3 regions of the Alteromonas sp. K632G genome follow, and region 3 is predicted to be linked to each of the others. Evidence: predicted binding sites of a transcription regulator. Region 3 holds the regulator's gene; each other region holds the start of a gene.

Region 1 (10,894 bases), on a different contig from region 3:
CGCAGGAAAGCCCTGGAAAAGTTGATCCAGCGCATGGTTTCAATCAGAACCCTAGAGTATATTCGATTGGAGTTTTGCGATTCGCTTCGAGGCCTGCAAGGAAGTCGAAAGCCACTCGCGAACGCACTTATAGATGCATGGGAAATTAATGCGGTAGAAGACAGTTTACTCGATAGGGCAGCCTATATTAATAACGCCATATCAAGTTACGAGAACCAACTTAATCGTGCTATAAATAAATCGATTGAAGTAATACTCATGCTAATTGGGGGTATTTCTTTGGTGGATATTACCAACAACTTTGTCGCAGCGTCACAATCTGTGAAGCACGATTCAACGTGGGGTATCTACGATATTTTCTCGCTAATGTCATCTGAAAATACGGTTAACCTAGCCTTAATAGCGGTGCTATTAATGGCCTTACTATTTGCGAAGAACAAATGAATAAGCGCACAAAATTTACCATCATACTGACACCAGGCACACATGCTTACGAGCCCGTGAAACACGCATTAAATGAATACTTATCTACTTATTATGGTGGGTGTACACACATTGATTGTGAAGGTTCATGGCGCGAAGATGCCTGCGAATTCAAACCCCGCTACGACGCCAGTTTAATTACTGAGAAATCGCTATGTGTGTGGTGCGCGGTAATGCCAGATAAAGCAGAGCGCTTTGTGGATGAACTTCGTGCATTCCTCACTATCTTGAAAAAGCAGCAAAACGCAGAATTTAGCTTTATTCATATAGAGAGCCAGACGGTGGCCGCCCACCATCAACTTATAGACTAATGCTTAGCACACGCGTGTAAAGTGGCGGCTTAGAATAATGGCGGACACAGCCCTTTAAATATCTAGACCATACCAACGGGCGGTATTATTTGCCAACAGGCTGCGTTTCGCGTCAAGGGTAAACGGCGCCAGCATTTTTTCATATTGTAGCCACAGCTCTTGATAACTGTGGCGCCAGTTAGAAAGTGGAAAATTACTTGCTAACATTACTCGCGACACGCCAAATATAGCGACTGTTTCAACGACTACATTTTGCACACTGCGCCTATGCCAGTTTCTGCAATGCATTTCCCACCCTGAGAGTTTTACCGCCACACGAGAACACTGAGAAAGTGCTTTCATATTAATACGCCACTGCTTAACGTAGGCAGCGGTAACGGCAGAACCTAGCAGCGCTGAGCCTGCATGATTAATAATGACTGACAGTGCCGGTAATGCCTCTAGTAACCTTAGTAATGCACTTACTGCTTCGTCGTCGCCCACATCCAGCTGGGCATCGAAAGACAGCCCATATTCGCTACTACGCTTAAGCGCATGCTTTGTTTTAGGGTGGGTTAATATAAAGCTGGCTTGTTCATCTAATATATGACGAAGCCCCGCTACTGAAGAAAACCCTGCCAATGTTTGAATATCAGACAGGGTCCGTTCACTACATAAATCGATACTGGCAACGCTTTTAAACGGCAGTTGGGCATGCTGTTCTAAATAACGGATTTCACGCCAAGGGCGTTCATTGTCGAACCCTGCCTCAACATGCACGTAGCCAGCAAGGGTATGACCGTTAGAAAGTGTTAAGCTTCTTTCACCACACGGCAACGCAATAGCTTGCTTATCTTGCCAATGCGGCGGGTTTTGGGGCTTGAGCCAGTGGTAATCACCCGCCTCTAGGGCAAAAAAATGTAAGTGACCATCGACGATATTCACTTGGCGGTATAACCGCCATCAACAGCATGCAAGCTACCGGTAATAAAGGTCGCTTTTTCACTGCAAAGAAAATACACCAGTTCAGACACGTCTTCGGGTTGGCCGATGCGGCCAATAGGTTGCTCGGCGGCTTCTTGGGCTACAACTGCAGTTTTATCGGCGCCAGAAGCCGCAACGTACTTATCAATGGCGTGGTGAAACAAAGGCGTTTCAATCGTACCTGGGCATACCGCGTTAGCCCTAATATTGAAAGGGGCATAATCCAATGCCGTGGTTTTCGCCATAGACGCTAAAGCAGACTTTGTTAACCCATAGGCAAAAGAGTTTTGTTTACCCACAAAACACTGATCTGACCCCATCACCACAATAGCCCCGCTTTTTTGTGCTTTCATGGTAGGTAGTGACGCTTTAATTGCACCGTACGCGCCCTTAATGTTTAGACTCATTATCTTATCAAGCAATGCTTCATCGGTGTCTTCAATGGTTGCCGACACGTGCATGCCTGCATTACAGACCAATGCATCTATCCGGCCATATTTCACCGCAATATTGTCGATAGCATGTCGCACCTGCTCCATGCTACTGACATCACACGCCACCCATTCAGCATTAGTTGGTGTGTCGTCAAAATCTCTCACATCTAGGTTTATCACTCGGTAGTCATTTTCACTAAAGGTATGACAAACCGCTAACCCTATTCCTAAACTTCCGCCGGTAACGACACAAACTGATTGCCCGTGGCTCATGAGTACTCTACTTCTTAATACATGGCATTAACGATAGTTATAGGATGCCAGCGAGCTGTTGAAAAGCAAGCTTTGCCAAAGATTATGATGGCGCGGTAATGAAAATTGAAAGGCATTGAGCGGTTGTTGTGCAAATACAGCGATATTATTTTTCATTAACTTTCCCTTAACGGGCTACTCTGTCTATGCTTTTTGTGTCTATAATGTGGCAAAATTAAAACACTTGTTTGAAAAGGGAGTCTTCTATGCCTCTGTACCACGCCCCTACTACCGATTTTCAGTTCCTACTTAAGGATTGGTTGGGCCTAGATGCCCACTATGAAAAATTGGGTATCAGCGATTTTGACAGCGATTTGGCCAACGAAATCATTGCACAAGGCGCTAAATTCGCCATTGATGTTGTTGCACCGTTAAACCGTGAAGGTGATGAAGAAGGCTGTAAGCTGGAAGACGGAAAAATCACCACACCGAAAGGCTTTGCCGACGCATATCAAGAGTATGTAGCAAATGGCTGGAACGCCATGTTAGGTACGGCTGAATATGATGGACAGGAACTTCCCTACACCATGGCGGTGCCTGTACATGAAATGCTAAATGCTGCAAACCTAAGCTGGCGTTTAACAACTATGCTAACAGAAAGCGCCACTTTGGCAGTGACTAAACATGCTAGCAAGGAATTGAAAGACAAGTATCTCGCTAAACTCATCAGCGGTGAGTGGACAGGTACGATGAACTTAACCGAACCGCATGCTGGTACCGACCTTAGCTTACTTAGCACTAAGGCTGAACCGCAAGGTGACGGAAGCTATAAAGTTACCGGTAATAAAATCTTCATTACTGCTGGCGATCAAGACTGGAGCAGCAATGTTATTCACTTGGTACTCGCTCGCTTACCCGATGCGCCTAAAGGCGTGAAAGGTATTAGCTTGTTTTTAGTGCCCAAGCTAATGCTTGATGAAAATAACGAGCCAAGTACTGCAAACTCTTTATCTGTAGGCAGTATTGAACATAAGATGGGTATTAAAGCGAGCCCGACTTGCGTAATGAACTTCGACGACGCCACAGGCTGGCTAGTGGGTGAAGAAAATCAAGGCTTAGCCTGTATGTTCACTATGATGAACGACGCACGCTTCCAAGTTGGCTTGCAAGGCTTAGGCGCTGCAGAAGCCTCTTACCAAGGTGCGTTAACGTATGCCCGCGAGCGCGTTCAATCTCGTGCGCCACAAGGCATTCAAAACCCTGATGGCAAAGCCGATCCTATTGTATTTCAGCCAGATGTAGCCCGCATGCTACTTACCCAAAAATCACAAATTGAAGGTAGCCGCGCACTGTCTTTGCTATACGCAAAGTTCATGGATATCGAAAAATTAGGCACTGACGAAGAAAAAGAAAATGCAGATAAAGTGCTGCAGTTTCTTACGCCAATCTGCAAAGCCTACATGACAGATATGGGCCTTGAAACTACCAGCATTGGGGTGCAAGTTTTTGGTGGTCATGGATTTATCCGTGAGTGGGGCATGGAGCAATTGATGCGTGATGTTCGTATCGCCATGTTGTATGAAGGCACCAACGGTATTCAGGCATTAGATTTAATTGGTCGTAAGTTAACCCGTGATGGCGGGCAAATGATGGAAGCCACTTACCAAGCTTTTGCTGAGCTAGTTGCTGATATTAGCGATGCTGAAAGTAAAGGGCTAGCGCAGGGCTTACTTGACGATTGGCGCGCATCATCAGCTGACTGCCTAGGTATGGATGGCACTACAGCAGCTGCGGCAGCAGCAGATTATTTAGCCTATTCGGCCTACTCGCTAATTGGTGTGCTGTGGTACAGCATGGCAGATAAAGCGGCGAGTACCGACAACGCTGTGCTAGCTTCTTCTAAGCAGAAGACCCGTGATTTCTACATGCAACGTATATTGCCTCGTCGCAATGCGCACAAGCAAGCATACTCAGCAGGCTACGAAAGCACGCTGGCCGTATCCGGCAGTGAGTTTGATTACATTTAATCAAGCAAGTTAAATAAAAAAACCGCCTGTATAGGCGGTTTTTTTATTTATATTGATACAATACATAACAGCTGGTAGCTAAACGTAACTACTTATTAGCAACCAGACTTTCTGCAAACGTATCGTTAAACCAATCTTCAATCATGTTCTTTTCGTAAACCAGATTATCGCTGGGTAACCTACGATTAACGGTATTCATGAACATCATATCTTTAATCTTAACCTCTTCGCTTTTAAGCACTGTGCTGTCACCGCCTGTAAGTACATATGAGAATGACATTCTAGGAATGTCTATTTCTTTAATGATCCTGACATCGGTAGCAGACTGCCCCATACCAACAAAAGATGCAGGCCAAACCTGACCGGCTAAATCTAAATCAGTGACGGTAATTGATAGCTTCTGATCTTCGGGAAGTTTTTCTGCGAGTTCAGTAAAAAACTCATCGAGCTCTTTAAAAGTGCGTTCTCTAAAGCGAGTTCGAGATTCGTTCGATGGTTTAACATCTCGGTAAGACTTTGGCTCTTCCCAGGTTACTTCAACCTGCGCTGCTTGCAAGACACCAGACACTCCCATGCTGGCGAGCAAAAGCGTACATAAACCGGTTAACTTAGCTATTTTCATGTGACCCCCTACCTCGTTTATAAAAACCCGGTATTAGTCAGCTACAAGACTGAGTAAACGGGTAACGGCGCTTAATGAAGCATGGCTTCAACTTATAGCAGCATTACTACTTTTATCACAACTATATGCTCAATAGTAGCACAGGAAGCTGAACGTAAAGTGAATGGCTTACTCTAAATACTCGGTAAAAGTGAGGAAGGATTAGAAGGCACAACAAAAAGAAGCAAGAAAAAAGAAACAACGCCTTAGCACTATTTATTTATCGGATTCCAGTAACTATCTATCGGGCTCCAGTAGTTTTGATTGCTCTATCAGTGTGCACAACTGCTGACGCTTACCGAGGCTAAAATTCGGGTTTATATCGGTGGTTTCGCAGTAAGCGATATGAAAGCGCATTACCGTTGAACGACTTGCCAGAATTCTTCGAAGGTAGTTTGCTTCGAATTCTTTTAATGGCGCAAGCTGCGCTGTCGCCTGATTTCGTAGCGCATCTAGCTCTCTTTGTTCAGGTAGCTCAGAAATGGAAACAAACCAACCTGAGACCGTACTTTGTATATCTGAAAAAAAGTACTGAACAAAAGGCGATCGTAGCACAATCACCAATAATACAATTTCGGCACAGATTACAAAGAAACGAAGCATTTAAAATTATTCCACTACTATACTTAATTCAAACAACACAGCTATCGTTAGTTATTTTCAACAAACATTTTCGTTAAAAAATCAAAAGGATAATTACTTGTGTAATTTTTATTCGGTATTAAAAGCTATTATCGCCATAGTAGTCAACTAGCATTAAGTAAAGATAGATTGATAAAATATAATTTCTGAACTTTCAGTATTGACTGAAAGATAAATAAAGATGATCATTAGCCCTATCATTGATCTATGTTAAACACGCTTAAATTTCAGCTGTTATAATGCGCCGCGCAATACAAGAAGTTGGCTAAGGTTTTGAAAAAATGAACGAACAAATTCCGGTTAAAAACGTTACTCCCGTAAAGGTGCACAAGCCCGCATCGAATACTGAAGGGAAGCGATACGACTCGCGTAGTCGAATTTACGTTCGTGCGGTTAAAGGCCCTCTTGAAACATTTAGACGTTTTTTCGGTTTGTTTTTTCTGGCCATCTTCGCCGCCATTCCTTGGATAAGATTTAATGGCCAGCAGGCGGTACTACTCGATATTGTAGAACAGCGCTTTTCTATCTTTGGGTTAACGTTATGGCCGCAAGATTTAACCTTGCTTGCTTATATTTTTATCGTGGGTGCATTCGCGTTATTTTTTGTGACTACTTTTGCTGGCAGGGTCTGGTGCGGCTTTATGTGCCCTCAAACCACTTGGGTATATATCTATACTTGGTTTGAAGAGAAGATAGAAGGCCCTAGAAATAAACGCATAAAACTAGATTCACGAAAAATGGACGCGGATAAGTTTATTCGCAAAACCCTCAAACATACGGCTTGGGTGGCAGTTGCCCTCCTTACCGCACTTACCTTTGTAGGGTATTTTACCCCCATCGGCGCCCTTTTTATTGATTTCTTTACCTTTAAAACGGGTTTCTGGGCCGCGTTCTCAGTGGTCTTTTTCGCAGTGTGTACATACGCTAACGCGGGTTACATGCGTGAAATCATGTGTACTCATATTTGTCCTTATGCACGTTTCCAATCGGCCATGTTCGACAAAGACACGTTTACCGTCTCTTACGATGCGAAACGAGGCGAACAGCGAGGCCCCCGCCCTCGTAAACTAAGTCATGAACAGGTGCACGAAAAAGGCCTGGGCGACTGTATTGACTGTAACCTATGTGTGCAGGTTTGCCCCACAGGTATCGATATTCGAAACGGTTTACAATATGAATGCATTAACTGCGGCGCGTGCGTAGATGCGTGTAACGGTGTAATGGATAAAATGGATTACCCCAAAGGGCTAATAAGCTTTACGTCGGAAGAAGAGCTGGCGGGGGGCAAAACACACATCGTGCGGCCTAAGCTTATTGGCTACCTAATCGTACTCATTGTCATGACAGGGTTATTGGTTGCTGACATTGTAACCCGCGTGCCTCTTGAAATTGATATTATTCGCGACCGCAATTCGTTATATCGTGAAACCAATGAAGGGTTAATTGAGAACGTTTATACCGTTAAAGTACTCAACAAATCTCAACAAACTCAGACCTATACTATTTCGGTTCAAGGGCTGCCTGAATACACCTTTATTGGAAATAGAGAAGTGACGGTACAAGGTGGTGAGGTTTATAGCACACCGATTTCGGTTGCAACCGACCCGTATAATCTGGAAGATGTGGTAACAGACATTCAATTCACCGTGACCACTACCACCGATTCAGGTGAAAACGTTACGGTTAATGAGCCAACCAAATTCCTTTATCGATGAAAGACTTTTCGTTTTCTGGATTAGATCCAGACACTATATTAGATGCCCTGGAGACTCAGGGCATTTTTCTTCAAAGCGGCTTACTTGCTCTCAATAGTTACGAGAACCGGGTTTACCAATTTCAAGCCGATGACAACAAACGTTATGTGGTTAAGTTTTATCGCCCTGCCCGTTGGACAGACCCGCAAATTTTGGAAGAACACAGTTTTGCCCAAGAGCTTGCTGATAGCGAAATTCCGATTGTGGCGCCACTAGCGCTAAACGGAAAAACCCTTCATCACCATGGTGATTACCGTTTTACCGTTTTCCCTTCGGTAGGTGGCCGCCAGTTTGAGAACGATAATTTAGATCAACTTGAGTGGATGGGGCGCTTTATTGGCCGTATTCACCGCGTGTCTCAAGCGAAAACCTTTAAGCAACGTCCAGATATCGACACGCAAAGTTATTTGGATGAACCTCGCCAGGTTTTAGAAAATAGCACCTTGTTGCCCAGTCATCTTAAAACGGCCTTTTTTGCTATTTTGAACCCCGTTATAACCGCGGCCTCTTCGGCTTACAAAGCCACCGACGTTATTCGGCTGCATGGCGATTGCCATCCGGGTAACATTCTGTGGCGCGATGGCCCCACCTTTGTTGATTTAGATGATTGTCGAATGGGCCCTGCCATTCAGGATTTATGGATGATGCTGAGCGGCGACAGACAGCAACAACTATTGCAACTCGATACGTTGATTGAAGCCTATGAAGAATTTCAGCCGTTTAATACCAATCAGCTTGCGCTAATTGAACCCCTTCGCGCCATGCGTATGGTGCACTATATGGCATGGCTGTCTCGACGCTGGGAAGATCCAGCTTTCCCTCGTGCCTTTCCATGGTTTGCCGATGATAAATACTGGGAAGGTCAAATTCTTGCGTTAAAAGAACAACTTTCCGCCATGCAGGAAGCGCCTCTAAAACTCGGATATTAGCGCGCAAAACCTGAACACACTCGCTATTTATTAGGCACTTAAGCTATACTCCGTCGCGCTTAGGTGCCCATCTATGGGTTAAACGGGAAATCAGTGAAATCTGATGCTGCCCCCGCAACGGTAAACTCAGTGTGACCACACACATTCTCCTTTATACGCCACTGTGTCATCGCTATTGATGTCGCGACATGGGAAGGCAGAGAAACCATACACAGTATTGGTGAGTGAGCCCGGATACCGGCCTAGCTTCACGGCAGTTATTCTGCTTACATTCACCCTTGTACTCGGGCGGAGTACATAGCGAGAAATACAATGAAATTTCAAACACACTTTACCTGCACTGCAGTATACGCTGCTGTGGCGACAATGCTGTCTGCACCTGTTTTAGCACAAACCCCTGATACCATAGAAACACTCACTGTTACCGGCACCCGTTTACCTGTACAAATAGCTAAGCTACCCGCATCGGTAAGCGTGCTTACCGAGCAAGATATTCAAGCCTCAGGCGCTGTGCAACTTACCGATTTAATTCGTGGTTTGCCTGGCGTAAGCCTTTCCCAATCAGGTAGCCCAGGCGGCCTTACCGAACTTCGTGTTCGAGGCAGCGAAAGTAATCACTTGCTTGTGCTTATTGATGGTGTGGTGTCTAACGACATTGGCCAAGGAAGCTTGATAGACTTGGCCCATTTGACCTCAGCGAACGTGGTCCGTATAGAACTACTACGTGGCCCGCAAAGTGCCTTATGGGGCAGTGGCGCAATTGGTGGCGTATTGAGCATCACCACCAAAGCCGGTGAAGGAACCAGTGCAAAACCTAGCATTAATTTAAGTGCAGGAATAGGCACACAAGGTACTTACCAAGGCAGCATTAACGCCGCTACGCAAAATGGCGATGTGGCAGTGCGCACTTACGCCACATACCTTAAAACAGATGGCGATAACATTTCGCGCATCGGTAATGAAGATGACGGTTATGACAACATGACCGCAGGCATTAATGTTGATTATGCGTTGGCAGATGCACACACATTAAGCGCGAAATTCCGCAGCACCCAATACGAAAATGATTACGATGGTACTGACTATGTTACCACTGGGTTGCCTGCTGATGCCGACAATGTGACTGATGGTAGCCAACTAAGCACTAAACTAGCATGGCGCTACGCACCCGATGCATCAGCTTATGCATCTACGGTGTCTTTCGATTACCGAAAAGATGATAATGACAATACCACTTCGGGTGCCGATGCGGGTGGTACGACTGGCGAGCGCTTAGGACTTAACTGGACAAGCTTTTATCGCTTCGACAATTGGCAAGTGGCAGGTGGTGCTGAATATTTACAACGTTTGTTTGAACAACGTGGCCCTGTGCTGTTTGGCGATCCTAATCAAAAGCAACACGACAATACCACCAGCCTATTTGGTGAAGCTACAGGTGACCTTGTTGAGAATGTTTTCGCAACCTTAAGCGCACGATTCGATAACAACAGTGAATTTGATGACGCCGTGAGTTATCGCGCAGGTCTTACATGGCAAGTATCAAAAAACTATGCGCTATTTTCTAGCTACGGCAAGGCCATTAAAACCCCAACCTTTACTGAGCGATTTGGCTATTTCCCAGATAGCTTTATTGGCAACCCAGACTTAACACCTGAAGAGAGTGAAGAATGGGAAGTTGGCGTAAAAGCAAATTGGAATTCGGTTTCAGCACAAGTAAGTGGTTATAGTGCCCAACTTGAAGATGAGATTAATGGCTTCGTTTTTGACACCACTCAAGGCGTGTATACCGCTGCGAATACAGACGGTGAAAGTAGCCGTGACGGCGTAGACGTTGAAGTAACGTGGCTTCACGATTTAGCGAAGGTATCAGCGTCGTATAGCTATTTAGACGCCGAGCAAAAAGATGATGGTATTGCTAACACCGAGCTTCGACGTGCACGACACCAAGGCGCTTTATCGGTATTGTCTGATTTAGGTACCGAGAAATTTAGCCTTTATGCAAAACTGGCCTATACCGGCACCCATTACGATACTTATTTCCCACCCTACCCAGCGAATGCAGAAACCTTGGGATTGTCAGCTTACACACTAGCGTCAGTTAATCTTGGTTATAATATTTCTGAAAAGTGGGCGTTATCATTAAAAGTGAATAACCTTTTTGATAGCGACTACGAGGATATCGTGGGCTATGCAGGCCAAGAACGACGTGCTTTGCTATCTGTGAGCTACCGCCACCAGTAAAACCTACCACGTCACTTTTTAGACGCAAATAGTGACATTTTATTCGCTTCTTCTTTACGAAGAAGCGAAGCTTTACCCTCATATATTATCCATTCGTTGCATTTTTCCGCTCGCTTGTCGCGTAAACTAGTGCCCAATAAAAGCCTGTGGTAACCTCAGCACTGATAGATAGATTTGAAATCAAAGGATTCAATTAC
Region 2 (10,894 bases), on a different contig from region 3:
AGTTAATGTCTTAAGTTAAAGTCTGGGGTTAATGTCTTCAAACCATGCTTCTTAAGCGGTTAGGTATAAAGGCCGAGAAACAAATAACGGTATGAATATGACGATATTTACATCTAGACCTTAATGGCTATGTTTAATTATCGGCCATTAAAGCGAATACTTAATGATAGTTTAACGGGGTTTGTTTAACGGGGCAGGCTAAACAGCAGCCCCGCTACAAGCGTGTATTCTTTAGTGGCTACTTTTGCGATTACACAGCGCTGATTGTAGATGACGAGAATGATCGGCCAAATCTATTCCTAAATCGGTAAGATAACCGCCATCGGGCTGAGTAATCAGACCCTTTGTATAAAGTCTTGACGCGGCATTCACCATTGATTGGCTGGCATCGTGATGTATCTTTAGGCCTTGTAATAAACTGTCTGTAGGAAACTTAACTAATAAGTTAAGTTCGTCGAGCATGTCCTGGTCAAATATTGTCATACACTCACCTTAGGCAAAAAAGGGTATTATTGTTATTCACTCTTTTATATAGACAGTTCAACTACTTGAAGTTCAACCGCACTAACGCTATCAGACTACCATTTACGTAGGGTGTCCAGATTATTTTATCAACATACGCCGCTAAAACTTGATAAGCCACCCTTTTAGCCCACTGAACTGATCGGACTTTGTGTCGAAATAGTATATTCTTGTTCCTAACTTTAGTCTGCGGATACCCCCTGTTCAAATGAAGTACAAAGATTTACGTGACTTTATTCACCAGTTGGAAGCCAAAGGTGAATTGGTTCGCATTAGCCAGCCAATCGATACCGATTTAGAAATGACCGAAATAGCCGACCGTACACTACGTGCTGGTGGCCCTGCGCTATTATTTGAAAACCCTAAAAACCATAGCATGCCTGTATTGGCCAACTTATTTGGCACACCAGAACGTGTGGCAATGGGAATGGGGCAAGAGTCGGTTGCGGCACTTCGAGAAGTGGGCGAATTGCTGGCCTATTTAAAAGAACCCGAACCACCTAAAGGGCTAAAGGATTTATGGCAAAAACTGCCTGTTTTTAAACAGGTACTGAATATGCCAGCCAAGGTCGTAAAAAAAGCACCTTGCCAAGAAGTCGTACTAACCGGTGATGATGTCGATTTAGGTAAACTGCCTATCCAGCGTTGCTGGCCCGGTGATGCCGCGCCGCTTATTACGTGGGGGTTAAGTGTGACTAAAGGCCCGCATAAAAACCGCCAGAACCTAGGTATCTATCGCCAGCAGGTTATCGGTAAGAACAAGCTTATTATGCGTTGGTTATCTCACCGTGGTGGTGCGCTCGATTTTCGTGAATGGTGCCAAACTCACCCAGGAAAACCCTATCCGGTAAGCGTGGCACTAGGGGCCGATCCGGCCACTATTTTAGGTGCCGTTACTCCTGTGCCTGACACCCTTTCCGAATATGCCTTTGCAGGGTTGTTGCGAGGCGATAAAACTGAAGTGGTTAAATCGATAAGTAACGACCTGCAAGTGCCTGCAAGCGCTGAAATTGTTCTGGAAGGTTATATTGCACAAGACGAAGTCGCGCCCGAAGGGCCTTACGGCGATCATACTGGTTACTACAACGAAGTTGATGACTTCCCTGTGTTTACGGTAACCCATATTACCCATCGTAAAGATCCTATTTACCATTCAACGTATACCGGTCGCCCGCCTGATGAGCCAGCTATTTTAGGCGTAGCATTAAACGAAGTATTCGTGCCTATTTTGCAAAAACAGTTTCCAGAAATTGTAGACTTTTATCTACCGCCAGAAGGGTGTTCTTACCGCATGGCTGTGGTTACCATGAAAAAACAATATCCGGGTCATGCTAAGCGCGTAATGATGGGGGTTTGGTCGTTTTTACGACAGTTTATGTACACAAAGTTTGTGATAGTGTGCGATGACGACGTAAACGCCCGCGACTGGAACGATGTGATTTGGGCCATTACCACGCGTATGGATCCGGCACGCGATACGGTTATGATTGAAAATACTCCCATCGACTATTTAGATTTTGCTTCGCCAGTGTCTGGCCTTGGGTCGAAGATGGGGATGGACGCCACCAATAAAATGCCCGGCGAAACCGACCGTGAATGGGGCGAACCCATTGTGATGGACGAAGACGTGAAAAAACGGGTGGATGATATCTGGGATGAACTTGGTATCATGGACTTACCAACGGCGAAACGCTAACAGCAAACGTAAGAAGAGATTACATGTCAGAAATTAAATGTAAGGTTGCCAGCATCACGCCGTTAACCGACGTAGTATACAAAATTGAATTAACACCTCCCGCGCCAGTTGCCTTTCAAGCAGGCCAGTACGCACTTATTGATATGGGCGAAAAAGACAAGCGCCCCTTCTCTATTGCCAATGCAGCCTATGATAATTCACGCATTGAACTTCACATTGGCGCAGAGCCTGGCAATACTTTCGCCGGCGAAGTATTAAGTCGTATGAAAGAAGAAGGCGAAATTAGTCTTAGCGTAAATAACGGTGAAGCCTTTTTACAATCAAATGGCTTGCCGATGGTACTAATCGCTGGCGGCACAGGCTTTTCCTACACCTACTCTATCTTACAGCAGCATCTGAACAGCGGTGATAAAACACCTATTACCCTTTATTGGGGAGGCCGTCATACCGGTGATTTATATCTATCAGAAGCGCTAAATGCACTCGCTGCCAAGCACGATAACTTTACCTTTGTACCTGTAGTGGAATTTGCCGAAGACGACTGGAAAGGTAGAACAGGATGGGTTCACCATGCAGTATTAGCCGACCATACAGACTTCGAACACATGCAAGTGTATGTAGCAGGGCGTTTTGAAATGGCTAAAACTGTACGTGAAGACTTTACCGTTCGCGGCTTAAAAGTAGAAAACCTATTTGGCGATGCCTTCGCGTTTATTTAAATCGGTTACGTGCTTGCTTTATAGTTAGCATAAACAGCATCTAGTATTGATACACTCGGTACATACAAGGAGGGCACGCAATAAAGCATGCCCTTTCTATTTTAGGCTGTTATCGACCATTAACTTCTCCACACGTTAACCCCATTTGTTGCTTTCTCTCGTATCCAGTATGGTGATAAAAAAAGAGATGGAGAAAACAATGATAAAAAGCATTCCTACATTCGTAAAAATTTCAGCGTTAGCAGTATTACCACTTTCCTTGACCTTTACAGCGCAAGCGCAAAATGAACAACAACAAGCTTTATACAAAATAGCCGAAGACATTTCCCCAAAGCGCATTGAAAGCGATATCACCACACTCGTGAATTTTGGAACCCGACATACCTTATCGGAAACCGAATCAGATACCCGAGGCATAGGGGCCGCAAGGCGCTGGATTAAGACTGAGTTTGAAAAGATATCAGCCGAATGTGGTGGTTGCTTAGACGTGTATTTTCAGTCTGAAACCATTAGCGGTGAAAAACGTATACCCGACCCTGTCGAGGTAGTAAGCGTTATTGCTATTCAACGCGGCAGTACCGATCCAGAACGTTACGTGATGATGTCTGGTGATATAGATTCTCGCGTATCTGATGTGATGGATTTCACATCAGACTCACCTGGCGCAAACGATAATGCATCGGGCTTAGCTGGAACACTGGAAGCCGCACGCATACTATCGAAATATACATTTAACGGTAGCATTGTGTACGCCGCACTAGCAGGGGAAGAACAAGGCCTGTTTGGTGGGCGTATTATGGCAAACCAAGTTCAAAAAGACGGCTGGCGGTTAAAAGCAGTATTGAACAACGACATGATTGGCAATATAGAGGGCGTTAATGGGGTTATCAACAACACCACGGCGCGCATATTTGCTGAAGGCACTCGCGTAACCGAAACCACAGATGAAGCTCGCACCCGCCGCTTCACAGGTGGAGAAGTCGATTCACCAAGCAGAAACTTAGCAAGATACATTGATAACATTGCCGACCAATACATTGAGAATCTAGATACCATGGTCATTTATCGATTAGATCGCTTTGGTCGTGGCGGGCACCATCGCCCCTTCAACGATTTAGGTTTCCCCGGTATTCGTATTATGGAAACCAATGAAAACTACACTCGCCAGCATCAGGATCTTCGAGAAGAAGATGGTATCAAGTATGGCGATACCTTAGACGGTGTGAATTTTGATTACGCAGCCAAGCTAACTGGTTTAAACGCAGTATCGCTAGCGGCTATGGCTTGGGCGCCCAACCCGCCAGCTAACGTAAAAATTAAAGGCGCCGTTCAGCCTTCTACCACATTAATGTGGGATATAGCAGATACAGCGCAAAACCCTCAACTGTCGGGCTATAAAGTTTACTGGCGTCATACCGATGCACCGCAATGGGAATTTAGTAAGTTTGTTGGTAAGGTGAACGAAGCCACGTTAGAAAACGTAGTAATTGACAACTACTTTTTCGGGGTTGCCAGTGTGAACAACGATGGCATTGAAAGCCCAGTTGTATTCCCAGGCGCTGCAGGCAGTTTTGGCCAGTAACGGTTATACTGTTGATAGGTAATAGCGCCTATAGATAATAATAATGTTGTTTTGGAGATGTCGCCCGTGTTGGTGAGAGTCATCGCTTTATTAAGTTTTATCACCGTGGTGGCGCCGTTAAAGGCAAACAGTGTCACACTTGCCGCAGCGCCATTTGAAACTTACGTAAGCGATGAGGGCGAACCTTCAAGACTCACGTCTATCGTTGAAGCGGCGTTCTCGCGAATGCAAACCGACCTGGAGCTTCAGGTTATGCGCGATGCTTTCTTAGGTAGCGCAGTACGTTCTGGTAAGGTGGATGGCGAGTTCGCCTATATAGATTTAGGTGAAAGAAAAGACACGGTTACCCTTTCAGCCCCCTACCTTCCCATCTATTTATATGCCACGGGTAAAAAATACGATGTTGAAGAGATTAAGCTGATACCGCATTTAAAAGACAGCCGCGTAGCGATAGAAAACCGCTTTGCTAATACGCCAAAGTTCCGCATGCTAAAAGAAATCAAGTGGTCACGTAATCCCAGCACGTACGACGCTTTTAAGCAGCTAGCCGATGACAGAGCGCCGTATTTAATTACTACCCACTTGTTGATTGAAGAGTTTAATTTACTTCTTGATAAAGACGGTGAAGAGCTTTTACACGTATCTTCAGCATCGTTGATGAACGCTGGTTTTTCCTTGGCACTTGGCACAAGTACGCCTAACGCTAAGGCCACTATTGAAGCGTTTGAACAAACCATTCAGGTCATGCAACAAGATGGCAGTTACAATAAAATTCTGGGGCTACCTTGGCTATCCAAAGACATTAACAACGACGGTATCGCCGACTATATTGGTGAAACTAGTGTGAGCCTTGTACCCACAGATACACTTACCGCCTACCCACTCGATAAATCGTTACCTGGTGATAGCAGTATTTACGTTATTGATGGTGTTATCGTTGAAACGAAAGCTGAAGCGATGGCTATGCTTGATGGCGTTAAGGCCGAGCGAGAAAGTTTGCTCGACCCTGATGTTTATAAAACCATGATTAGACGCTGGTAGTTATTTAACTGCGCTTTTTATTGCGCTTTTTATTGCGCTTTTTATTGCGCTTTTTAGGAGCAGATTTTAGCAGTGCCTTTTGCTAGCACTGTAGAAGAGCGCCCTTATAGTCAATCATTTTGCGAAACCGCTCTCGCTTTCTTAATTTTCAACTAGTGATTTCAAGAATATCAAATGTTGAGCCAGCATCCCCTCTGATTAACAAAATACAATCGGAAGTTTGCGCCGGAAACTCTATTTTGTTCTCCCAACCTTCTATATATTTTTGTTGATAATCGTTGCATCTAAGCTCCACTGAATCAACATTCCCTTGAGAAACTTCAACTTTAAATGTTGAGGGATCATACGTTTGAGACCACGCGCCTAAATGACTCAGCTGACCTTTAGTGACGTTTGCTGACCCAGTCGCTTTAGCAGCCTTCAGTGCATCTGCAAATTGTTGATAGGTTTCTTCAGATAAATTAAGGCCATTAACACTTCCCATTCGCGAAAGGGTTTCGGCGGCACCATTAAAATTGCCGAAATAAAGCTGTGACTGAAAAAGATTCACCGTCGACTTAGCCAATATTGCTATAGGCAAGTGTTCGTATAAATCTACTGTAATTTGGGATTGGCGCATATATTCTAAAAAATTTTCATTTTTATAATAATAGATAGACTTTAACCACGCAGCCAAAGCATGTTCGTTTAAATTTTTAGTATGGTCTTCTACCAAATTGTCTATGGATTTTTTTATGTTAAGCATATCTGCGGTAGGGCTAGAAAGCGCATCTATGGTAGCTTGGTATTCTTTTGCAAAGGCAGGCGTCACGCTACCTTCGCTATGGCCAGCCTCTGAGTATGTGTGTTTAACAAACAGAGTTTGAGCACTTGCTACTGGCTTATTGTTAACGAGCGCAGGAGAATATTGAAGGTTTCTTATGTATTTAGTGACTTTTTTGACATATCTGTCTTTGCCTGAATAATCAAAAACAACGATATCTTTCGTTGTGCCGTCTTTGTCTATTATAAATGAAACTCTTGTCCAACCTTCCATGCCTCCGCGCGAGGTAAAGGTCTCTTCCACTTTATTAGCATTTTTTATTATTTTGGCGGCTTTAACTTCTTTGCTGTTACCATTGGCAAAAGAGAAGCTGCTGGACACGATCAATAACACGCATAATAGCGCAGAAAATATTTTCACAATTTATCCCTAATTTTTAGCGTGTTAAAAGTAATAAACCTCAACATCGCGTTTCCTGTTTAATTCTATATTGTTTATAGCACCTATCTTTTAAACTTAACAATAAATCGAAACGTCACGAGACAACTTATCAACGAACATAAGATTCACCATGCCCATTTATGTCGTTTTCGAGTTCCTCCTAACATAATTTTCATCTGATACTTGTTGATCTCAATCAAACTTCGGCATAAACTTTCAGTAATTTCTGAAAGTTCAGCAGGTATAGACATGAAAATGACACCACTTATTACTTCCGCGGTTATGCATTTCGGCGAAATGGGCAGTCGTTGGGGCTTTAACCGTACTGTGGGCCAAATTTTGGCGCTGATTGTACTTGCTGATGAACCCATCTCAGCGCAAGAAATCGCCGACGCGCTAAATATATCTCGCGGCAACACCAGCATGGGATTAAAGGAGCTTCAGTCGTGGCGCTTGGTAAAACAGCACCTTGTCCCTGGCGAACGAAAAGAGTTCTTTATTGCAGGCGGTGACATTTGGACCCTAGCAAACCGCGTATTCGAAGAGCGCCGCAAACGCGAAATAGACCCTACCATGAGTTTATTGCGAGATTTATTACTCGATACGCCCGCCAACAAAACTGAAGCCAACGCACAAGATAAGCTGAATGAAATTCATGACTTATTAGAGTCGGTAACCGCATGGTCACAAGAGCTTCAAAACCTAGGCCCAGATAAACTTAACACCTTGATGAAACTCGGCTCGGGTGTTGGCCGTATGTTAGAACTGAAAGACAAAATTCTTCCGGGAAAAAATTCCGTTAATTAAGGAGACTATCTGTGGATGCGTTTTTGCTGTCTCGTTTACAATTTGCATTAAATATTAGTTTTCATATTCTGTTTCCTACTATCACCATGGCAATGGGATGGTTCCTTTTCTACTTCAAATTTCGCTCAAATGTAACCGGCCACCCTGTTTGGATGCGTATGTACCGCTTCTGGGTGCGCGTATTCGCACTAAGCTTTGCACTTGGTGTAGTAAGTGGCGTGACCATGTCTTTCCAATTTGGTACCAACTGGCCCGGCTTCATGGAGCGGGTGGGTAATGTGGCAGGCCCCCTATTGGGCTACGAAGTCCTTACTGCGTTTTTCTTAGAAGCCACCTTCCTTGGTATTATGCTGTTTGGTATTCGCCGAGTCCCTAATTGGTTACACACCCTTTCAACATTGATTGTGGCAGTGGGCACTACCATGTCAGCCTTTTGGATTTTGGCGCTTAACAGCTGGATGCAAACGCCTCAGGGGCATGAAGTTATAGATGGCGTTGTGTATGCGGTAAATTGGAGCGAAATTATTTTTAATCCTTCGTTCCCGTATCGCTTTGTACACATGATGCTAGCTTCGGGTTTGACGGCCAGTTTCTTAATTGCCGGTTTGTCGGCCTACCGTATGTTGAAAGGCGATGACAAACTTGCGCCAAAGCTTGCTCTTAAAACCGCAACCTATACCGCGGCAGTGCTTATCCCTTTGCAGATTTTTGCAGGCGATATGCATGGATTAAATACCCTTGAGCATCAACCACAAAAAGTTGCCGCAATGGAAGGCTTGTGGGATACCACAGAGGGTGCGCCCTTGCTGCTCTTTGCCATTCCCGACGAAGAAAGCAGGGAAAATCACTTTGAAATACCGGTACCCAACGGCGCGAGCCTAATTTTAACCCATAAAAAGGATGGCAAAATTCAAGGCCTGAACGACTTTGAAGGCGAGCATCCGCCAGTAGCACCTGTATTCTTCGGGTTTCGGGTGATGGTAGGCATGGGCTTTTTAATGTTAGCGGTTTCGTGGCTTGGTAGCAGTTATTTACTTAGAGGGAAATCTTTCCCACTTTGGCTCAAGCGAGTATTCGCTGGCATGGCATTCAGCGGCTGGATTGCAACCTTAGCCGGTTGGTATGTGACTGAAATTGGGAGGCAGCCTTATCTCGTCAGTGGTGTTTTACGTACACAAGAAGCGGTAACAACACTTCCTCCTGCGAATATTGCTTTCTCGTTCACCATGTACGCCACAATTTATACTATTTTGCTGTTCGCTTATATGGGAACGCTCATGTTGATGTGTCGCCGCGCCGTTGAAATTGAAGAGATTTCTACGGAAGAGCGTGAAATGGCAAAAGCTAGCAAAATGTCGCCGGCCAACACTTAAGGAGCAGCTATGTTATTCGAAAATGTATCAGCAGAAACATTAGGGAATATTTACGTTGGCCTGCTTGGGCTGGCAGTATTGCTGTACGCTATTTTAGATGGTTACGATTTAGGGGTAGGTGTTTTAATACCGCCCCGAGAAGAAAAGTTTCGTGACGATATGATTGCGTCTATTGGGCCCTATTGGGACGCCAATGAAACGTGGTTGGTATTGGCCGTTGGGCTTCTGCTGATTGCTTTTCCCGAAGCACACAGTGAGGTACTTCAAAGCCTTTATATTCCCGCAACTATAATGCTATTAGGGCTCATTTTACGTGGCGTCTCTTTTGATTTTAGGGCGAAGGTCGTTCAAGTGCATAAGCGTAAGTGGGATCTCACCTTTAAGTACGGTTCATTACTTACCACGCTGGCGCAAGGTTATATGCTAGGCATTTATGTAACCGGCTTGCGTACCGACTTATGGGCACAAGGCTTTGCCTTACTGTCTGCTATTGGTGTAACGGCTGCGTATGCGTTTATCGGCTCTTGCTGGTTAATATTAAAAGCAGAGAACAACTTACAAGCCAAAGCCTATTATTGGGCGCGCAGAGGATTGTTTGCGCTTTCTATAGGAATAGTAGCGGTTAGCCTAGCAAACTTAACCTTGCATGATGATGTGCGTGATTTGTGGTTATCATCCACTATTGGCTATGTATTGATGGCTATTCCTGTTGCCTGCTTTTTATTACTTAGCTTATGTGGCGTGCTATTGAAAAAGCTACCTGATGCAGGCGGGAAAGGTGAATGGATGCCTTTTGCTATAGCACTAACGGTGTTTGTGCTTTGCTTCACCGCTTTTGGAGTAAGTTACTACCCGTTTGTCATACCAGGACACCTTACGGTACAAGATGCACTTAGCGACGCCAACTCACTTCGCTTCTTATTAGTGGGTGTCGTTATTGTAGTACCTTGCATTCTTGCTTACACCGCGATGGTATACAAAATATTTTCAGGTAAATCGGAAAAGCTTAGCTATTATTAGCGCCTTCCTACTAGTTAACCCTTGAAAACAATAATAGGCTCCTAACCACCTGGTTTCGGAGCCTTTTTTTCACCCGAAACATATTCAGCTCCATGCAACTTCACTAGATCACTTTTTTCTAATTTAGACCTCACACACTTGTAAACAAATAATTACACCAAAAATCAAACAAAATTCTTATATATTTCTTTTGTGACAGTGTTGACATAATAATTAAATATACGTATGCTTATTTTGGGCAGAATTAAAAGGAGACCATTATGAACAATGTAGTTAAATCATTTTCAAGGTTCTTCAGGCGTGCTCACCCCTATACAGTGGCTTACTATATAGGTCGGAAAAATGCTCAAAATATTTTAGGATGTAAGATCCAAAAGAAATCCAAGATTTTTGCTAGCAAGCAAACTGAAGAACAACAGCATTAGTAACGAAGGGCCCCTAACAGGGCCCTTCTTGCATTAGCCTATTTTAAATTGGTTCACATTAGCACTTAATCCATTTGCAAGTGCAGACAAATCTTCAGCCGCATCGTTTACCTGACTGTTGTTCTGAGACAGTCTATCTCCCAAATTCTTAAATTGATTAACACCATTTTTCGCTTCATTGGCCTGCAACTGTGAATGTTTCGCCAATACGGCCGCTTCTTCACTAACACTCACTAACGCCAAAATGCTTTGCGTTCCTGCTTCAAGGGTTGAGACCAAATCATTAGCTAACCCCACTGAGTCATGTGCCTTGTTTTGATTTGAGCTCATAGTAGATACTGCAGAGGTAATTGAAACCACAATTTTCTCAAGCATGGTATTAATTTCAACCGTGGACTGGTGGGTTCTTACTGCTAGTGTTCTCACTTCATCAGCGACTACCGCGAAACCTCTGCCAGAATCCCCTGCCCTTGCCGCTTCAATAGCAGCATTTAATGCCAGTAGG
Region 3 (10,894 bases):
AAATGTGGATGATTTGCACGAACGCGCGGGCAGCGAACGTATTTTGCATATGCACGGAAAATTACTGTCTAGCCGTTGCGTAACAACAAATAAGACTTTTGAATGCAAAACTGCGTTCGACGGCCAAACTGTTTGTGCCTGTTGTAATACCGCCACTTTACGACCCGACATTGTATGGTTTGGTGAAATGCCCCTTTATATGGAAGAAATTTCACAAGATATTGCGAACGCAGATATCTTCTTAGCCATTGGAACCTCAGGAAATGTTTATCCTGCCGCGGGGTTTGTGATTAATGCGAAAGACTCGGGCGCACAATGCATAGAGTTAAATTTAGAACCCAGTGCGAATAATTGGTTATTCGATGAATCTATTAGCGGCAATGCCACTGAAATAGTCCCAGCGTTTGTAACGCGGTTAATTAAAGAATATGATCTTTAAATAAAGCCATAATTTGAAGATATTCATGGCTAAAGACACTTTACTAGCCTGTAAGCTCACTGACACTGAGCGCCTAAAATATAGAGTAATATTAATAATATATGCCTTACCTGAATGAATTTTTGACCATTGCCCTCGTACACCTTGTTGCAGTAGCTAGCCCAGGCCCTGATTTTGCGGTAGTGGTTCGCAATAGCCTTGCGTACGGTCGCCGTATTGCTATTTATACAAGCGTTGGCATTGGACTGGCGATTTTGCTACACGTTGGGTATTCACTGGTGGGGTTAAGTGTAGTTATTGCCACTACGCCATGGCTTTTCAAAACCTTTAGTTATCTTGCTGCGGGTTATCTATTGTATATTGCGTATGGCGCACTAAAAAGCGGGCCTAGCCAACCGCCAGCAGGCGGCGAGGCAGGGGTAAGCAACAGCGTAGATAATCTGGATGAAACTAAGCTAGCTAATAACAAGGCGGCCAATAATAAAAAAGCTAACTCGCAAATATCTGTACAAAAAGCACTTTGGATTGGCTTTTTAACAAATGGCTTAAACCCCAAAGCAACCTTATTCTTCTTATCGTTGTTCACCGCTATTATTGATATCGACACGCCTTTTTCAATCAAGCTTGGTTATGGAATTTACTTAGCCATAGCAACAGGACTTTGGTTTTGTTTTCTATCCTACCTACTTAGTACCAGTAAAATTGCTCAACTTATTGGGAAAAAAGGGTACTGGCTCGACCGTGCAATGGGCGTTTTACTGGTTGGCTTGGCCGCAAAATTAGTCTTGGGCTAACGTTTCACTCATAGATTTATGCTTTGAGGCAAAACGCTGGTTATTACATTTAATCAACTAACACGTGGTAATTGGGGTTAATCGCCATATTTATGTATAATGCGGCGGTTAAATTCGATAGCAGCAGTAGAGGATCGTGTGGCAGATAATAAAATGCCTTTTAAAGATAACCAGCCATCAAGCAAGCTAGAAAGAACACTTTCAAAGCAATATGATTTCGATATTAAATCGTTGTTTTCTCGCGCTAATGGTTTGGCTAAAGCAAATTTTTTAAGCTTATTCCAAGCTTCATTAGTCCTATTTCTTACGTTTGTCGTACTCGGTTTTGTTGCTCAGAAGTTCATTACTTTCAATGAAGACGGCACCTTCATTTTTGAACACCAATCGTTAATTGAAATTGTCGCTATTTTCATTGTTGCACCACTAATTGGCGGGTTGTATATGATGGGGGTGAGCCATGCCAGAGGTCAAAAAACCACGGTTTTCTCTATTTTCAGCTACGTCTCTTTAATATTCGCATTAGCCCTTACTCAATTGGTGAATGGCATAGTGGTACAAATTGGCTTGGTATTGTTAGTGGTACCTGGTGTGTATTTTTGGATGGCGACCTCTTTTTCACTCATGCTGGTTGCCGATAAATCGCTTACTCCGCTTCGCGCTATTATTTTATCCTGCCGGGTATTTAATGCTTATTGGGCACAGTTAGCCGGTGTGTTTGCCATTTTTATTATATTGTTTATTTCCGTTCCGTTTACATTAGGCTTGTCCCTTGTGTGGGTTCTACCCCTGTATTTCAGTATGCTAGGGTTGTTGTATGAAGAGATGATCGGTGAAGAGGGTGAATATACACCCAGCCAAACTGTTCAAAGTAAAACGAATGAGTCGAGCTTCGATGCATAAACGGGAAACGCTAAAAATTGTTTTAATTACTATTGCTGTATTGGCAGTAATAGTCATTAACGCGCTTATATTAACTAAGCGCGAGCCCGATATTTTAGATATTCCAGAAACACCTGAAGCCACAAAACCTGTTCCCGACTTTTCTGCGTATACCGACGTTAAAGAAAAGAAAAGTGCCTTTTTCGATTACTTACGCCCCGAAGTTGAAAAACAGAATGCGTATTTACTTACCCTTAGACACTACATACAAACGTTGTATCGTAAGGCTTTGAACGAAGAGCCGCTAACCGACGATGACATTAGCCGTCTTGAGTGGTTGCAAACTGAGTACCGCGTAAAGGCGGAACAACCGCTCACATCTCGTCTGCTTGCGTTACTTCACAAAATTGATATTTTGCCTGCTGAACTCGTGCTCGTGCAAGCGGCAAACGAGTCGGCATGGGGCACCAGTCGTTTTGCTAGAAAAGGTTATAACTTCTTTGGTATTTGGTGCTTTGTGAAAGGATGTGGTTTTGTTCCCGGTAAACGAAATGCCGGCGCAACGCACGAAGTCGCGAAGTTCCCAAGCCTATCTCGGGCGACTTATACTTATATGCGTAACCTGAATAGACACGATGCCTATACCGATTTGCGAGAAATCAGAGAGCGGTTAAGAGCAAATCAAATCCCCATTACTGGCGTAGCCTTGGCAGAGGGATTAATGAATTACTCTGAGCGCGGCGCGGCCTATGTAGACGAATTACAAACCATGATCCGGTTTAACCAGGAGTTCTTAACCGAATGAAACGTATAGCATGCGCGCTTATAGGCGCATTACTCACCTCAAGTGTTGCCGCTGAAATGGTGAATGTGGAATACAGCCGTTTTTATAGTCACGTAAAAAAACTGGATAATGAAGACACTCAAGCTTTGCAATTCGCTTTTGGTTTTCTGCGTGTTGGTGAAGGGCGGTTATGTGAAATTAATAACGCTGAGATAGTCACTGACAAACAAACTATGCCATTAGAGGTTAGTGATGAGTATAGATTCACTGTACCGACGGAGAAAGCGCTAAAATTGGCAAATGCCTATATTAGTATCGATTTAACTGAAGCGGCTAATGTATGTGATATGTCTGTGCAGCTAGAAACAAAAAGTGAATACTTAACCGCCAGTTATACAAAAGAAGAGCTGAATTTTATCTATGGCCAATATGAAGCGTTCTTCAATGAAATGGGCAGCTTTTTATCGTTCTTAATGCCAACGGTGAAAGGGTTGATGTTGCAATTTGATGATAAAAATCTGGATTATATTACCCCAGAAGGCCTGCATATTAATAACGGCATACTTCACTTAGAACAAAGTGAAATTAACGAAAATAAAGGGCTCACACTACCGAAAGCCCCACTTCGTGTTACCGCTATGGCATCAAGCTAATAGCTGATACTTAATTTGCTCAGCAATACGGGTGATGGTTTCTTCACCCTTTTCACATAGCTCTTGTGCGCGGTGAAATTCCATAATACCCACGTCGGTTAGTTGGGGCTCTATCAGAATATCCGGCGGATCGCCCGCTAAACGAGAACGTGTCACCCTTGCTTGAAGTATTTCTAACGAACTACTCATTACACTTAAAATCCCTGGAGGGTTACCTTTAGGGACTTTATTTGGTGGCGGCGAAATTGTTTCTTCTATGGCCTCAATAGCGTCGCTAGCAACGCCTTCGTTTTGCTCGCTATGTTTACTATCGGTTTCACTTTCCGTTTCTGCTTTTTCTTTACTATCAGGTGAGAACCACTGCTTAAGCACGTTTTGGCTTTTAGTGAAAAAGTCTTCGGTTTTTCTTTGGTTTTCTTCGTGATCGAGTCGTAATTTTTCAAGCCTAAGCGGCCTGAAATCAGCATTAAGGTTTACGGCAATAACAAAGTCTGCACCAAGTTGGCGACACAGGTTAACAGGCACTGGATTAACCACCGCGCCATCTACTAACCAACGATCGCCATGGGCGACTGGGGCAAATAGGGCAGGAATAGCACACGAAGCTTGAATGGTATTGCCAATCTCGCCGGAACTAAACACTACCTCACGACCTGTGTGCAAATCGGTAGCCACAGAGGCGAACGGTTTTTCCATTGCTTCGTAGGTTGGGGCACAAAATTCGCTGGCAAGTTTATCAAACACTTTTTGCCCGCTAGCAATACCGCCCCTACGTAAACCAACGCCCATCAAAGCAAGTACCTGCCAATCTGACAAAGAACAAGACCACTCTTTTAGGCCTTCTAACTTACCACTAGCGTAAGCGGCACCAACATAGGCACCAATAGAGCAACCTGCCACCACGTCAATTTTAATACCCAGCTTTTCTAATGCTTGAATAATACCAATGTGGGTCCAACCTCTTGCGGCACCCGCACCTAATGCTAGACCAATTTTCATTTAGTTTGATTCCATCAAATTGATAACGTGAACCGTGTCGTCAGTAGGCTCACTGGGTGACTCGAAGCTGGGCGGATCGAAACCAATATCACCATCTTCAACCGGCCCGTTCTGTGTAGAGATGCCTTTAAAGTCGTGCAAATTCTTGTCGACCAAATGTGACGGCGCTACATTTTGAAGCGCACTAAACATTGACTCAATACGCCCAGGGAAACGGCGATCCCAATCTTGTAGCATGGCCTTTACGTTCTGACGCTGCAAATTTTCTTGAGACCCGCACAAGTTGCAAGGAATAATAGGAAATTCTACGGCATCAGAATAACGCTGAATGTCTTTTTCAGTACAATAAGCAAGGGGCCTTATGACAATGTGCTCACCATTATCGCTAACCAGCTTTGGTGGCATTGATTTAAGCTTACCGCCATGGAACATGTTTAAAAAGAACGTTTCTAGCATGTCGTCACGATGATGGCCAAGGGCAATTTTAGTGGCGCCTAGCTTTTTGGCCGTGCTGTATAAAATACCGCGACGTAATCGAGAACAAAGTGAGCACGTGGTTTTACCTTCAGGCACTTTGTCCATAACAATAGAGTAGGTGTCTTCTTCTACAATTTTGTACTCTACACCTACACTTTCAAGGTATTCAGGAAGTACGTGCTCTGGAAATCCTGGCTGCTTTTGATCAAGGTTAACCGCAATAATGTCAAAATGAATTGGCGCAATGCGCTTTAAAAACATAAGAATATCAAGCATAGCGTAACTGTCTTTGCCGCCAGATAAGCACACCATGACTTTATCGTTGTTTTCAATCATGCCGAAATCAGCAATCGCTTTGCCTACATTTCGACGAAGTCGCTTTTGTAGCTTATTAAAGCTGTATTTTTGTTTGTTTTGAGACGCGGTTAACGGAGCGTCCGCACGGTTTGTGCCTGCACTGTTCATATCAATAGCTTTGTTACTGCGAAAAAAACCATTATACAGTAATCAAGTAAAATTGAATGTGCGAGGTTCAGATTTTTTAAATCTTGTTGGCCCTCTCTTCTAACAAAAAACAATAGCGTTTAAAGCTATAGCGCAAAGATAGCAAACAGTGCCGACAGGCTGTTTATGAACCTGTCTGAATTACCGTGAAAGGGGCGAAATAAAGCCGTCTGGTTTTATTGCCAGTACATCACACACAAGTTCATCAATAACATGTTCTGCGGTGTTACCTATGAGAGCCGCAGAAATACCTATTCTGCCAACCGTACCTATGATAACAAGTTCAGCGTCTATATCTTGGGCTATCTTTGGAATGACTTTTTCAGGAAGGCCTTCCTTCACATAACAGCGCTTACTATCGATAGCATACTTCTCGCTGTGTGTGTTCATCTCAAGTTCGTGATGATGCTTTACCGCGTTGTTGTAAGTGTCTGGGTCAAACTCAGGAACTTCAATAGCAATATTTAGCGGCGTAGCTGGGTAGCTGTTTACCAAATTTACGTTACCGCTGAGCAGCGCGGCATAATCGTTAGCAATCACCGTGATTTTGTCGTTAAGTAAGGCATGCTCGTCGTCTTCACTGCCTACATTTACCGCGGCAATAATTTCACCATTTTCAGGCCATTCATGATCTTTAACCAATAATACGGGGGAGGGACATTTTCTAAGTAGATGCCAGTCTGTAGGAGTAAAAATAACAGAAGCTAAATCGTCATGGCGCTTAGTTGCTTTTACCACTAAATCTATACTGTTGTCGATGACATAATGCACCACAGCTTCAAAGGCACGGTTGTTCCATTCCACAACTATATCTGTTTTAGAAAAACCTAAGTCGTCTAAAGTTTTTTTCAACCATCCAGCATGTTCTTTAGTGACCGCATCACGCATGGCTTCACGATCATCAGGGCTAAGCATGGTTGTCATATCGTAAGATAAGTCGTAAACCACCAGCATGGCGGTGACAGAGGCACCTGTCTTTTTGGCAAGTTCATATGCACGGCTAAGCGCAGGTTGGGTTTCTCTATCGGCTTCAATAACCGCTAAAATACGCTCATACTTAATCATAACCCCTCCAAACATAGTCAGAATTTTGGTTGCTACAATTTAAGTGTAATACCTATTTGCTATTACGTAACTTGTTTTAGATCAAAAGCTTTGAAGATTAGCTATTACAGGCGATATTAGGTGCAACCACAGACGTTAAACGTTGTGACATCTCATCAAAATCTAAAATAGTGATGAGTTTACCGTCCACTTGGATAATATTTTCTTTTTGAAAACGGCTTAACAGGCGGCTAATGGTCTCAATAGTTAGACCAAGATAGTTCCCAATTTCATTTCGAGTCATGGTTAGGTGAAATTCTTTATTTGAAAATCCACGTTCTTCGAAACGTTGAGAAAGCTGAGAGAGGAAATACAATAGACGTTCTTCCGCTGAGCGTTTATTAAGCAACATCATGAGATCATGATCTTGTTTAATTTCCGCACTCATAAAACTCATTATTTGATGTCTTAACTTAGGAAATTGAACCGACATTTCATCAAGCGTTTCATACGGTAATTCGCACACCATGGCGGTTTCTAATGCCTGAGCATAACTTTGGTGCTTATTTTCCCGTAAGGCATCGAAGCCGATAATATCGCCAGGGAAGTGAAAACCTGTAATCTGCTCTTCACCATCTGAATTGGTGACGAAAGACTTAAAAGAGCCCGTGCGTACTGCGTAAAGAGAGTTGAATTTATCTCCCGACTTTACCAGCAAATCACTCTTGTGAAGGGGTTTCTTTCGCTCAATAATATCATCTAAAGATTCAATCTCAGTCTTGTTTAGCGCAACGGGCAAACACAAGTGGCTGAAACTGCAATTTTGACAATGAATTGAGAATTGGCTTCCTTTGCTCATAGGTTCAAACTATAAATAGGGTCGACTTAATATTAATCTTACTCTTTTGTTTATGAAATTGCTGCATAAATTAAAAAGAGAGCGTAAATAGCCACTATTACGGAAAAGCATTGTCTTACCACGGGGTGCCTAAAACCAGCTATTAGGTACTGGCTACCTGCGCTTGCAGCTAACAAAGTGGGCAGAGTACCTAACCCAAAAAATAACATGATGGCAGCGCCGTCAACGGCCGACCCCGATGCTAATGACCACGTTAACGTGGAATAGACCAACCCGCAGGGTAGCCAGCCCCATATAAAACCATAGGGTAGTGCATAAACCGGGCTTTTGAATGGAAGAAATCGTTTAGATATTGGCTGAATAGCTTTAAATAAGCCGCGTCCCATAGCTTCAATATAATTCAAGCCTTGCCACCACTTTCCCAAATAACACGCTAATAGCAGCAGCATAACGCCACTAATCAAAGATAAAACGGGTTTAGCAATAGGCACAAACTCGGTGGCCATTTGGCCGACAGCGCCTGTAATAGCGCCGGCTAATGTGTAGCTGAGGATACGGCCAAAATTATAGGCAAGGGTGTAGGGTAATGCCGGTTCATTACTTGGCGTTACTGTGCGTAGTGCGGCAACAATACCACCGCACATACCCACACAATGCACGCCGCCAGCAATTCCAATGAAAAAAGCAGAGAATATATTAATCTCTGTCATCTGTTTCTTTGCGTTGTTGTAACTGCTTTCGCTGCTCGGCTAGCTTCTTTTCATCACCTGATAAATCATCATCAAACAAAATGCTGTAGCCCTGTCTATCAAGATCTTCAAACTGATTGGTTTTTACCGCCCAGAAAAAGATAACCAGTGCCAGCGCAACAATAATAATAGCGATGGGAATTAAGACGTAAATGATACTCATATTATTTACTTAATAACCTCGTTGAATTGGTGACCACAATAATACTACTCAGTGACATGCCAACCACGGCCATCCAGGGAGAGAGTAACCCCGACACTGCAAAGGGTAGAATGATAATATTGTAACCTACTGACCATGCAATATTTTGCTGAATTTTACGTTTTGCCTGTTTCGCCACAGAAAATAAGGTTGGCACCGATAGCAAGCTGTCTCCTAGCAAAATAACATCGGCGGCTGTTTTGGCCACATCTGTGGCGTTTCCTACCGCAACCGCCACATCTGCGCTAGCAAGAACAGGGGCATCGTTTATACCGTCGCCCATCATCATGACTTTGCGACCTTGCTTTTGCAAAGTATGCACCTGTGAATATTTTTGCTCCGGTGATAAGCCACCCTTTGCTAAGTTGATTGGTAAACTAGCAGTAAGTGCATCAACGTTTTTCTGTGTGTCGCCACTTAGCACCACTAATTGATGTTCATTCAGTGCGGTGAGTGTCGCTAAGGCATCTTGCCGCAAGCTATCATTTACGCAGAACGCGGCCATTAATACACCGTCGGCACACAAAAACACATTTGCCGGTATATCTACCTTTGAGGTGGTTGATAAATTACAAAATACGGCTGAACCCATAGTAAAAACGACGTTGTCTATCTCACCACTAATGCCGCCACCTGGTGTAACGGTAAATCCGTTCATGGTATTAGGCAGGGTTCTATGTTTTGACTTAACATTATCGTTGTCGAAGGCACGGGCAATAGGGTGCTCAGAACGAGACTCTAACAATGTAGTTAGCGCCATTACCTGCACTGGATCTACCCCTTTAGCAAACCAGCGCTGTTGCAATGAGAACTTACCTTCGGTCAGTGTGCCGGTTTTATCAAGGGCAATGGTATCAATATCGTTAAGTTGCTCTAAGGCGTCAGCACGCTTTAACAAAATGCCCTGACGATTCAGCTTCGCCATAGCGCAGGTTAACGCTGAAGGTGTGGCTAAGCCTAGCGCACAAGGGCAGGTTGCCACTAATACAGAGATGGTGATCCAAAAAGCATCTTCACTGCCCACAAACGACCAATAACTGTACGTTAAAGCCGATATCAGCAATACCGAGAACACAAAGTAACGGGAAAAGTTATCGGCAATCTGCGCAGCTTTTGGCTTGCTTGCCATGGCGCTAGCTTGTAAACGCACGATTTGATTGACCAAGGCATGCTTTAAGCTTTGGGTCACTTTAACCGTTAGTGTGCCATCTTGGTTTACTGTACCGCCGTAAACTACATGGCTGGCCGATTTACTGACGGGGTTAAATTCTCCCGTTAACATAGACTCATCAACCGCAGCGGTACCGTCTAGCACAATACCATCGACAGGGATGGTCTCACCGGGCTTCACTAGTACTACATCATTGGGCGCTAATTGCTTTGCAAGGATCTGAACGATACTGCCATCACCTTCAATTTTAGCCGCTGAAACCGGAATATATTGCATCATATTGGCTGAAATTTGCGCCGCACGGTGCCTGCTTCTATGTTCAAGGAATCGGCTCAACAGCAGTAGAAAGATAAACATGCATATGGATTCAAAATACACTTCACCTTGCTCAAGCAAAGTGGAACGTAAACCCGCAAAGTAGGTGCCAAATACCGCGAGGGTGACAGGCACATCCATATTCACGGTTTTTGCGCTTATTGCCTTCAAAGCACCTAAATAGAACGCGCTTCCTGAATAAAGTACTACGGGGGTGGTAAGGGTGAGTGCAACCCAATAAAAGTATTGACGGGTTTCTTGTTCAATGGCACCAAACCAATCGAAGTAAAGCCCAGCCATTAGCATCATCACCTGCATGGTCATGATGCCTGCCAAGCCTAACTTTTTAATAAACGATTTTTGCTCGCGTTTATAACTCGCTTCATGTTCATCTGGGTGAAACGGTGAGCCAACATACCCTATGCGTTTTAGTGTGGTGAGTATCTGGCTAAGTTTAATAACATCGGGTTCCCAGGTTATTAGTGCGCGACGCTCTTGAACGTTTACGGCGACTTGCGCAATACCTGATACTTTTGAAAGCTGCTTTTCAATCAGCCAACCGCACGCTGCACACGTTATGCCTTCAAGGGTTAGCTGTATTTGCTTGTGCTGGCCTTCGTCAAAAACAAACTCTTCTTGAAGGGCTGGGTCGTCATAAACGTTAAGCGCAGAAAGGCTTTCTAATATACCATCGTCTGACTTTTGGGCAGGCTCAGTACGAAACTGATAATAATCTTCCAAGCCATTATCAACGATGGCTTGAGCAACAGCTTGGCAACCAGGGCAGCAGAGCTGCCTGGTTTCGCCTAATATTACTGCTTCATATTTGTGTGTTGCATCGTTAGGTAACGCGCAATGGTAACAAAGGTTTTCGCTCATTACGGATTAAACTTGATGGCGCCAGAGTAGGGAAGTTGCAACGTATTTTGTACTTTCCAGCTGTCGTCTACAGGAGAAAGCGAGACTTGCCATTTACCGGTTAAGTCCTTTTCCACAAAACCACGGTAAATACCATTAGCATCACG

Evidence for each region. The regulator FNR, encoded in region 3, switches genes on or off when oxygen is low (the NO sensors DNR and NnrR bind a similar motif). The targets are predictions, from matches to a motif close to TTGATCTAGATCAA.
Region 1: the regulator FNR is predicted to act here: its motif matches at 5,974-5,987, upstream of ccoG (cytochrome c oxidase accessory protein CcoG).
Region 2: the regulator FNR is predicted to act here: its motif matches at 6,951-6,964, upstream of J5X92_RS17410 (GbsR/MarR family transcriptional regulator).

The regions. Positions count from the first base shown of each region.
Region 1 is NZ_JAGGDM010000006.1:117,998-128,891, reverse strand. Features, by position in the region: gene J5X92_RS07815 (hypothetical protein) at 1-444, shown strand, start outside; gene J5X92_RS07810 (hypothetical protein) at 441-794, shown strand; gene J5X92_RS07805 (amidohydrolase family protein) at 849-1,718, opposite strand; gene J5X92_RS07800 (SDR family oxidoreductase) at 1,715-2,464, opposite strand; gene J5X92_RS21255 (hypothetical protein) at 2,492-2,620, opposite strand; gene J5X92_RS07795 (acyl-CoA dehydrogenase family protein) at 2,710-4,470, shown strand; gene J5X92_RS07790 (DUF3016 domain-containing protein) at 4,559-5,092, opposite strand; gene J5X92_RS07785 (hypothetical protein) at 5,369-5,734, opposite strand; gene ccoG (cytochrome c oxidase accessory protein CcoG) at 6,055-7,488, shown strand; gene J5X92_RS07775 (serine/threonine protein kinase) at 7,485-8,456, shown strand; cobalamin riboswitch at 8,501-8,717, shown strand; gene J5X92_RS07770 (TonB-dependent receptor) at 8,769-10,697, shown strand.
Region 2 is NZ_JAGGDM010000020.1:11,330-22,223, forward strand. Features, by position in the region: gene J5X92_RS17380 (TIGR02647 family protein) at 232-483, opposite strand; gene ubiD (4-hydroxy-3-polyprenylbenzoate decarboxylase) at 731-2,218, shown strand; gene fre (NAD(P)H-flavin reductase) at 2,242-2,937, shown strand; gene J5X92_RS17395 (M28 family metallopeptidase) at 3,125-4,519, shown strand; gene J5X92_RS17400 (transporter substrate-binding domain-containing protein) at 4,586-5,560, shown strand; gene J5X92_RS17405 (energy transducer TonB) at 5,709-6,743, opposite strand; gene J5X92_RS17410 (GbsR/MarR family transcriptional regulator) at 7,014-7,571, shown strand; gene J5X92_RS17415 (cytochrome ubiquinol oxidase subunit I) at 7,583-8,944, shown strand; gene J5X92_RS17420 (cytochrome d ubiquinol oxidase subunit II) at 8,954-9,964, shown strand; gene J5X92_RS17425 (hypothetical protein) at 10,225-10,389, shown strand; gene J5X92_RS17430 (methyl-accepting chemotaxis protein) at 10,423-10,894, opposite strand, start outside.
Region 3 is NZ_JAGGDM010000007.1:48,453-59,346, forward strand. Features, by position in the region: gene cobB (Sir2 family NAD+-dependent deacetylase) at 1-439, shown strand, start outside; gene J5X92_RS08480 (LysE family translocator) at 541-1,233, shown strand; gene J5X92_RS08485 (stress protein) at 1,372-2,133, shown strand; gene J5X92_RS08490 (glucosaminidase domain-containing protein) at 2,126-2,917, shown strand; gene J5X92_RS08495 (DUF2987 domain-containing protein) at 2,914-3,549, shown strand; gene J5X92_RS08500 (patatin-like phospholipase family protein) at 3,541-4,548, opposite strand; gene ttcA (tRNA 2-thiocytidine(32) synthetase TtcA) at 4,549-5,490, opposite strand; gene uspE (universal stress protein UspE) at 5,671-6,594, opposite strand; gene fnr (fumarate/nitrate reduction transcriptional regulator Fnr) at 6,692-7,432, opposite strand; gene J5X92_RS08520 (sulfite exporter TauE/SafE family protein) at 7,483-8,142, opposite strand; gene ccoS (cbb3-type cytochrome oxidase assembly protein CcoS) at 8,129-8,344, opposite strand; gene J5X92_RS08530 (heavy metal translocating P-type ATPase) at 8,346-10,748, opposite strand; gene J5X92_RS08535 (FixH family protein) at 10,748-10,894, opposite strand, start outside.